2 regions of the Rhizobium sp. BK619 genome follow, and region 2 is predicted to be linked to the other one. Evidence: riboswitches for the same ligand, from Rfam matches in the RefSeq annotation. Region 2 holds a riboswitch; the other holds the start of a gene.
The links. A riboswitch is a leader RNA that binds a small molecule or an ion and turns the genes downstream of it on or off. The one in region 2 is predicted to bind cobalamin.

Region 1 (4,208 bases), on a different contig from region 2:
CCGACGAGATCGTTGACTTTCTTGAAGCCGTCGAGATCGACGGAGAAAAGCGTGACGTTCTGGTCCCACTCCTCGATCTGGTCCTCGTCGTCCTTGATCGGCCGTGACAGGATCTTGCGTTCGAAGGCGTAGCGGTTCGGCAGCTTGGTCAGATGGTCGTGAGTTGCGGTCCAATCGGCCTTCGCCTGGGCGGCGGCGCGCAGTTCCGTTTCCTTGCGCAGGTCGGCAATGCGCAGCACCGAATAGATGAAGCTCATGGCGCCGGCGATGCCGAGAGCCAGAACGAGTTTGTCGGCACCATATTCGCCGAAACCGGTCATGAAGAAGACAAGGCTGTCGTCAAGCTGCAAAAGCGCGCCGAGGAGCCAGAGAGTTATCCCAAGCCCGACGATCGATACGCATTGCCTTCCGGCCCTGCTCTGGAAAAACACCGGCATATGGCCTTCTCCATCTCCACCCTATGCCGGACTATCATGGAAGTCTGAAATGTTCGTTGAAACCAGAAGGCGAATTTTTGGGGACAGCAGCCTGTTGCTGCACCGTCGAGAGACGGACGCGCTTCTCGTGACGCGGGGAAGGGAAAGAACGAAGGCGAGCGTGCTGGTGCATCGCTCGCCCTTTCTCGTGTTTCAGGCGGTGACCATCAACAGCGGAACGCTGACGATGAGACCGACCAGAACCGTGATTGTGGCGACACGCATTAAACGCAGGCGACGCGTGCGCTCCCCACTCCAATCATATGTCATGTCTTCCATCTCCTTGGGACAAGGAAGTAGTCCCGGCGAAACCGGGTTCAATAGAGATGACGCGATTTGCTTGTGTAAGGCTGGATAAGATGAGGGATCGCTAATGCGGGAAGCGCAGAGACCAGCGCCGTCCGTTGCTGGTCATGCGAATGACGGCGAGCGGCTCGATGTCGACGAGCCAGAAGGAGGAGGGCGGCGCCTGGAGCGCATGCGTGATCGCTGTCCGGATGACGGCGGCGTGGCTGACGGCGATCACATGGCCGCCGAGGGCGGTCTCATTGTCCATCCAGTTGGCGACGCGTGTTCGAAGATCAACAAGGCTCTCGCCGCCGTGCGGGACCGTTTCCGGGTTCGTCATCCAGGCCATGAGGTTCTCCGGCTCCTCGGCCTCGATCGCCGCGATCGACTTGCCGGCCCAGCGGCCATGATCGCAATCGCCAAGTGCAGGGTCTATGCGAGCTTGAAGGCCGAGCGCGTCGACAGTCTGGCGGGCACGCAAAGCCGGGCTTACGGCAATACGATCGGCGCGGGGCAGGGCGACCATCCTGCCGGCTTCCTCCGTTGCCTTGGCTTCCAGCGGTTCGTCGATCGGAAACAGGGCTTTGCGGCTCGCCGCCGTTGCACCATGGCAGATCCAGGTAAGGCGCATGTTCATACAGTAGGGCAGCCCTTGGCCGGCAGGTGAAGTATCGTTGACAGTGTCTTCGGCGTGCAGATATAACCGGGCTGTTGCGGGTTTGGAAGCCGGTGGAAATCCGGCGCGGTCGCGCCACTGTGACCAGCGTGTCGAAGGTTCTTCGCGCTGGAAGTCAGACCTTACCGCACAAGCACTCTTTCGACTGAACGCGTCATTCCGGAGGAATACATGTCTGACACCACTTTCGCGCCCGTCGCGGCACCGGCACCGATCCCAGTAGGAGAAATCCTGCCCTGGGCGATGTTCGGCGGCCTGCTGATGCTGATCGCCATCTATTTCGTCGGCACCGAGGAAGGCGCGACCGCGCTGTTCAACGGCATGTATGTGCACGAATTCGTGCATGACGCCCGCCACCTCCTCGGCTTTCCCTGCCACTAAGGGGGATACTGACATGGTCGGAAATCTTCTACTTCGCGGCATGCTCGCGGGGCTGATTGCTGGCATTCTGGTTTTTGCTTTCGCCCATATCTTCGGCGAGCCGCTGGTCGATGCGGCAATCGCCTTCGAGGAGGCGAGCGCCCAGGCGGCCGGCGAAGCTGCCGAACCTGAAATCGTCAGCCGGGCCACACAGGCCGGTCTTGGCCTTTTCACCGGTGTCATGGCCTACAGCGTTGCCGTCGGCGGTCTTTTCGCGCTCGCCTTCGCTTTCGTGCATGGCCGCGTCAGCAATCTTTCGGTGCGCGGCACCTCGGCGGTCATCGCCCTTGCCGCCTTCGTGGCGATCGTGCTCGTTCCCGCTTTCAAATATCCGGCCAACCCGCCGGCGGTCGGCAATGCCGATACGATCGGCGTCAGGACTGAGCTGTTCTTCCTGATGATCGTCGTTTCGCTCTCCGCCCTGATCGCCGCGGTGGCTCTGTCGCGCCGCCTCTCCCAGCGTTTCGGCCTCTGGAACGGCGCGATCATCGCCGGCATCGCCTATCTCGTCTTCATCGGCCTCGTGCTCTATCTGCTGCCGCCGATCAACGAGGTGCCGGAGAACTTCTCGGCCATGGTGCTCTGGCGTTTTCGGACGACAACGCTCGCCATGCATGCGATCCTCTGGGCAACACTTGGCCTTGCCTTCGGGGCGCTGGCGGAAAAGCGGCTTGCCGTGAAGGACGGGCAGCGGAGCCGGCCGGCGAGGGCCTTCCACTGAACGCATCGAGGGGCGCCGTTTTGCCGGCGCCTTTAGGTTTTCGGGCCACTATGAAAAGCTGCAGAACCATAACACTCCTGTCGACGGCTTTTGCCGCCGGTTTCTTTTGCCTGCCTGCTGAAAACGCCCTTGCGCATGGCCGCAGCGACGGCGGCAGCCATGCCGGCCTCGATATCCCTGAAATCTCGCATGGAGAGATGGCGGTGATTTCAGACTATCGCGGCCGAATTATCGACCTGGCGTCCCGCGCGGTCGATACGAACGAGCCGTTCCGGCGCATTCTGAACTATGCCGAAATCCAGTATTCCTACTGTCTCTGGGGCCGGATGCCGGGCAGCGTGGGCGACGAGGAGAGCCCATTCAACGAATGCGCCCATGCCTATCTGGCGGCGGCCAAGGCGGTCTTGCTCTCGATGCGCGAGATGCCGGGGGAGGCCGTTGCGGCTGATGAAATCATTTCCGCGGTCGATGCCGACATGGTGCGGCGCAGCCTGGCGCTCATCACCTGCCGGTTCAGCGGCGAGGCCTTCAACACCGCCGATGTCGTCAAACCACGCTGGAATAAGGTGCCGTTTCATCTAGCCAGCATGGCGTCGCTGACGGGGCTTGCCGCTCTGTTCGCGCTTGTGGTGTTTGCACTTCGCCACGGTCTGCGGCCGACGGCTCAATCGTCGGAATAGCGCTGCTCGCGCCACGGATCGCCATACATGTGGTAGCCGTTCTTTTCCCAGAAGCCGGCTTCGTCGTCCGGCATCAGCTCGATGCGGCGCAGCCACTTGGCGCTTTTCCAGAAATAAAGATGCGGCACGACGAGTCGCATCGGGCCGCCGTGATCCGGCGTCAGCGGTTGGCCTTCCCAGGATGTCACAAGGATTGCGTCCTCGGCGGCGAAATCGGCAAGCGGCAGGTTGGTGGTATAGCCGTCATAACTCGTCAGCATGACGTAACCGGCTTGCGGCTTCGGCATGGCGAGATCGAGCAGATCGCGGGTCGAAACACCCTTCCATCTATTGTCGTAGCGCGACCAGGTGGTGACGCAGTGGATATCGCTGACCTTGGTGCTCTGCTCGATCGCCTGGAAGTCGGCCCAGCTGAGGCTGAGCGGCGTTTCGACGAGGCCGCCCACATCGAGCCGCCAGCTATCGGTGGAGATGGCGGGCTGCTGGCCAAGATCGAGCACCGGCCAGTTCTTGACGAGGTGCTGGCCGGGCGGCAGGCGCTCGGTTTCAGGGCGGGCGATGCGGCCGGTCAGGAACTTGCCCTCAGCCGCCCAGCGCCGCTTGGAGCTGGTAAGCTTGCTGTCGGCGGGCGTGTTGTCGTCGCTCATGAGCGGAGCCTCCTTGCGATGCCGCAATAGGACATTCGGCCTGCCGGGTGTCAAGTTTCGGCAGGCTCTTGGAAATCCCTTTCGGCGTCACTAAACTTGAGACTGTCGGGTATGCCTCGCTGGGGAGTGGAGGCGGAAAGGGAGGAGCCGGACCTGTCTTCGAGATATCACGCGATAGCGGCGTTGTTGGTGGTGCCGCTGATCATCTTCGCCTTCTTCACTTATGGAAGCGCGATCGCGACGCGCGCCTATATGGGGGAGGCATCGGCGCAGGCGGGAACGGCGCTGCGCCTTGCCGTC
Region 2 (4,208 bases):
AGGCGGCTGTCGTGAAGGCCTTCTTCGAACCCCGCACCTGCAGTGTGCAATATGTCGTTTCGGACCCGGTAACGAAACGCTGCGCCATCATTGATCCGGTGCTCGATTTCGACGAGATGTCGGGTGCGACGGGAACGACCAATGCCGACGCCATCCTCGCGCATATCGACAGCGAAGGGTTGACGGTCGAGTGGATCCTCGACACGCATCCACATGCCGATCATTTCTCCGCCGCGCACTACCTCAAAGGAAAGACCGGCGCGCCGACGGCGATCGGCGCCCATGTCACCGAGGTCCAGCTGCTCTGGAAGGAGATCTACAACTGGCCGGCACTCGAAACCGACGGCTCGCAATGGGACCGGCTGTTTGCCGAGGGCGACACTTTCGAGATCGGCGGGCTTAAAGCCCGTGTGATGTTCTCGCCCGGCCATACGCTTGCCTCGGTAACCTATGTGATCGGTGACGCCGCCTTCGTGCACGACACCGTATTTACGCCGGATTCCGGCACGGCGCGCACGGATTTTCCCGGCGGCAGCGCCAGCGCCCTCTGGCACTCGATCCAGGCCATCCTGTCGCTGCCCGAGGAGACCCGGCTCTTTTCCGGCCACGACTATCAGCCTGGCGGTCGCCATCCCCGCTGGGAAAGCACGGTGACCGCCCAGAAGGGCGCCAATCCGCATATATCGGGCATCGATGAGGCCGGCTTTGTGGCGCTGCGCCAGGCGCGAGACCGTACGCTGCCGAAACCGAAGCTGATGCTGCACGCGCTGCAGGTGAATATTCGGGGAGGCAGATTGCCGGAGCCGGAGGGAAATGGGCGGCGGTATCTGAAGATCCCGCTGGATGCGTTGTAGGAACGCAGGGAGCAGCGCTGCGGCACGTGCTTCGAGGCTTCGCCCTCCCGGGCTGCGCACCTCAGCATGAGGGACGTTGGCGGATGCCGCGCCCTCATGGCCAGCTTTGAGGGATGCAGCGGCGGCGCCCAAGAGAGCCTCATCCTGAGGTGTGTAGGCCATTGGCCGAAGCCTCGAAGGACGAGGCGGGTGCTCCATTTGCAGAGCTGGATGCGTCTGTAGCAAGGAGCAGCGTTGCGGCGTGCTTCGAGGCTTCGCCCTCTCGGGCTGCGCACCTCAGCATGAGGGACGTTGGCGGATGCCGCGCCCCGGAACGGGAGAAAGCGGCGCCAACGCTGAAGAGAGCCTTATCCTGAGGAGGCGAGGATGCTGGCATCACGCCGGCCACCAGCCCTCCCACGTTCCATCTCCATTTTTCACCCACCCAAACTCAATCCTCCGCAATAATCATTGACGTCGCGCGGGCCGGCAACGTAACTGGGGGCGACGGTTCCCTGAAGATGACTCCAAGGGGATTAATAGGGAACACGGTGAGGACGACCCAGTAGGGACCGAGACCGTGGCTGCCCCCGCAACTGTATGCGGATTGTCGATCATCTCAGAAGTGGCCAGCGACTGGCCATCTCTGAAGGGCTGATAGCCTCGCCACTGCGATATATCGCGGGAAGGCGGATGAAAGACGGATATCCGCAAGCCAGGAGACCTGCCGTCAATCACGATCCAATCAACCGGGCGGGGATGCCCGGATAAGGAACAGACATGATTGACCTTCTGAACCTTCGCCGAATTCCGGCATGCATCCGTCTCGATTGGGCCTCCTGCGGCTAGCGCGCGCGTCAGCGTGTCTTCGGCCGCGCGTGCGGCATAACCGTGCTTTTTCCCTTCAATCGAGGTTTCCATGCGCCAGATTCTCGCAACCATGACATTTGCCTTCGGGCTGATCGGCCTTGCGGCACCGAGCCTTGCCGCCACCCATTATCCTTTGACCATCACCAATTGCGGTGAGCAGGTGACTTTCCAGAAAGCGCCGTCGAAGATCGTTTCGATCGGCCAGGGCATGACCGAAATTCTTTTCTCGCTCGGCCTTGCCGACAAGATCGCCGGCACGGCCGTCTGGGTCGGTCCCGTCCTGCCGCAATATGCCGGGGCCAACAGCAAGATAAAGCGTCTCGCCGACAATGATCCGAGCTTCGAATCCGTCGTCGGACAGGAGCCCGACCTGGTGGCGGCCGAGTTCGAATGGCATGTCGGCGCACAGGGCTCCGTCGGCAAGCGGGAGCAGTTCCAGGATCTCGGGATCAATACCTATCTCGCGCCGGCCGATTGCGTCGCCAAGGTCAACACCGATGGCGGCGACGGTGTGCGCAAGGAGCTGTTCACGATGGAGCTGGTCTACCGTGAGATCGCCGAGCTCTCGGAGATCTTCGACGTGAAGGAGCGCGGCGATGCGCTGATTTCCAAGTTGAAGAAGCGCGAGGCGGATGCCGTCGCATCGATATCCGGCGCATCGGGCAAGAACCTGCCTATCGTCTTCTGGTTCTCCAGCAAGGAAGTCAACGGCGATGCCTTCATCGCCGGCAAGAACAGCGCGCCTGCCTATATCCTGAAGGCGATCGGCGCCAGGAATGTCGTCACGACCGAAGAGGAATGGCCGCTGGTCGGCTGGGAAACCATCGCCCAGGCGAACCCGGCCGTCATCGTGCTCGCCACCATGGACCGGCGCCGCTACGCCGCCGACGATCCGAAGGTCAAGATCGATTTTCTCGAGAACGACCCCGTGACCAAGGAACTCGATGCCGTCAGGAACAAGCACTTCGTGATGATGGACGCGCAATCGATGAACCCGACGATCCGCACGATCGACGGCATCGAGACCTTGGCGAACGGCATCAAATCCTTCGGCCTGTCGCAGTGAAGGCAGTGTCGGTCAGGCAACAAGGATGGTGGGCGCTTGCCGCGCTCACCATTTCAGCCCTTCTCCTTCTCGGACTGATGATCAGCCTTGCCGTTTCGATCGGCGAGATCGCGATCCCGCTGGCGACGACGGCGGAGGCGGTCTCCAACCGGCTGTTCGGCACGCAGTTCGAGCTCAGCCGCATCCACCAGGGCATCGTCTGGGATTATCGCTTGAGCCGGGCGCTGGTTGCAGCCAGCGCCGGCGCGTCGCTCTCGCTCTGCGGCGCCGTGCTGCAGGCGCTGCTGCGCAATCCACTGGCCGAACCCTATGTACTCGGCATCTCCGCCGGCGCCTCGACCGGAGCCGTCTGCGTGATGATCCTCGGCCTCGGCTACGGTGTTTTCGGCCTGTCCGGCGGCGCCTTTATCGGCGCGGTCATCGCCTTTCTGCTGGTCGGCTTCCTGGCGACGGGTGTGGGGGGAACCGGCGAGCGCATCATCCTGTGCGGCGTCGCCGGCTCGCAGCTCTTCAATGCGCTGACCTCCTACATCGTGACGACATCGGCGAATGCCGAGCAGGCGCGCGGCATCCTGTTCTGGCTTCTGGGGTCGCTCAGCGGTGTGCGCTGGCCGGATGTCTATCTCTCGGTGCCGATCGCGCTCACAGGTTTCGTCATCTGCATGGCCCATGTCAGGGCGCTCGACGCCTTCGCCTTCGGCACGGATGCAGCCGCCTCGCTCGGCATTGCCGTGCGCCGCGTCCAGATCCTGCTGTTCGGCCTGACGGCGGCGATGACGGCAAGCGTCGTCAGCGTGGTGGGCTCGATCGGCTTCGTCGGCCTGGTCATTCCGCATGCCGCCCGCTTCCTCGTCGGGCCGGGCCATCGGCGGCTGCTGCCGGCAACGGCGCTCGGCGGCGCGATCTACATGGTCGGCGCCGATATCGTCTCGCGCATCATCATCCCGCAGCAGGTCTTGCCGATCGGCGTCGTCACGGCGCTCTTCGGCGCACCGGCCTTCGCCGTCATCCTCTATCGCGTGCGGAGGAGCGCATGAGCATTACCATCGACGCGGTGAGTTTCGCCGCCGGCGATACGGTCATCGTCAACGGCGTCAGCCTGACGGTGACAAAGGGCAAGGTTCTCGGTCTGCTCGGGCCGAATGGGTCCGGCAAATCGAGCCTGCTGAGGCTGATCTGCCGGCTGCGCAAGGTCCGCAGCGGCGTCATCCGGCTGGGCGACGACGATATCGCTTCGCTGTCGCGCGCAGCCCTTGCCCGACGCATCGCTTTCGTCGAGCAGCAGTCGACGACCGATACGCAGCTGACCGTGCGCGACGTGGTGCGGCTCGGCCGCACGCCGCATCGCGGGTTGCTTGCGCCCTTCGGCGCGGAGGACGATGCCGCCGTCGAGGAAGCGCTGGTGCGAGTCGACATGCAGGCGAGGGCGGGCCAGCTCT

Region 1: linked by a shared signal. The riboswitch ahead of FHX14_RS14455 (CbtB-domain containing protein) and the one ahead of FHX14_RS24545 (ABC transporter substrate-binding protein) in region 2 are both predicted to bind cobalamin.

The regions. Positions count from the first base shown of each region.
Region 1 is NZ_JACIBH010000007.1:27,888-32,095, reverse strand. It holds gene FHX14_RS14465 (bifunctional diguanylate cyclase/phosphodiesterase) at 1-437, opposite strand, end outside; gene FHX14_RS14460 (histidine phosphatase family protein) at 847-1,401, opposite strand; adenosylcobalamin (AdoCbl) riboswitch at 1,457-1,599, shown strand; gene FHX14_RS14455 (CbtB-domain containing protein) at 1,612-1,821, shown strand; gene FHX14_RS14450 (CbtA family protein) at 1,835-2,581, shown strand; gene FHX14_RS14445 (hypothetical protein) at 2,632-3,261, shown strand; gene FHX14_RS14440 (sulfite oxidase-like oxidoreductase) at 3,246-3,908, opposite strand; gene FHX14_RS14435 (sensor histidine kinase) at 4,020-4,208, shown strand, end outside.
Region 2 is NZ_JACIBH010000013.1:178,423-182,630, forward strand. It holds gene blh (bifunctional sulfur transferase/dioxygenase Blh) at 1-854, shown strand, start outside; cobalamin riboswitch at 1,325-1,580, shown strand; gene FHX14_RS24545 (ABC transporter substrate-binding protein) at 1,753-2,769, shown strand; gene FHX14_RS24550 (iron ABC transporter permease) at 2,766-3,806, shown strand; gene FHX14_RS24555 (ABC transporter ATP-binding protein) at 3,803-4,208, shown strand, end outside.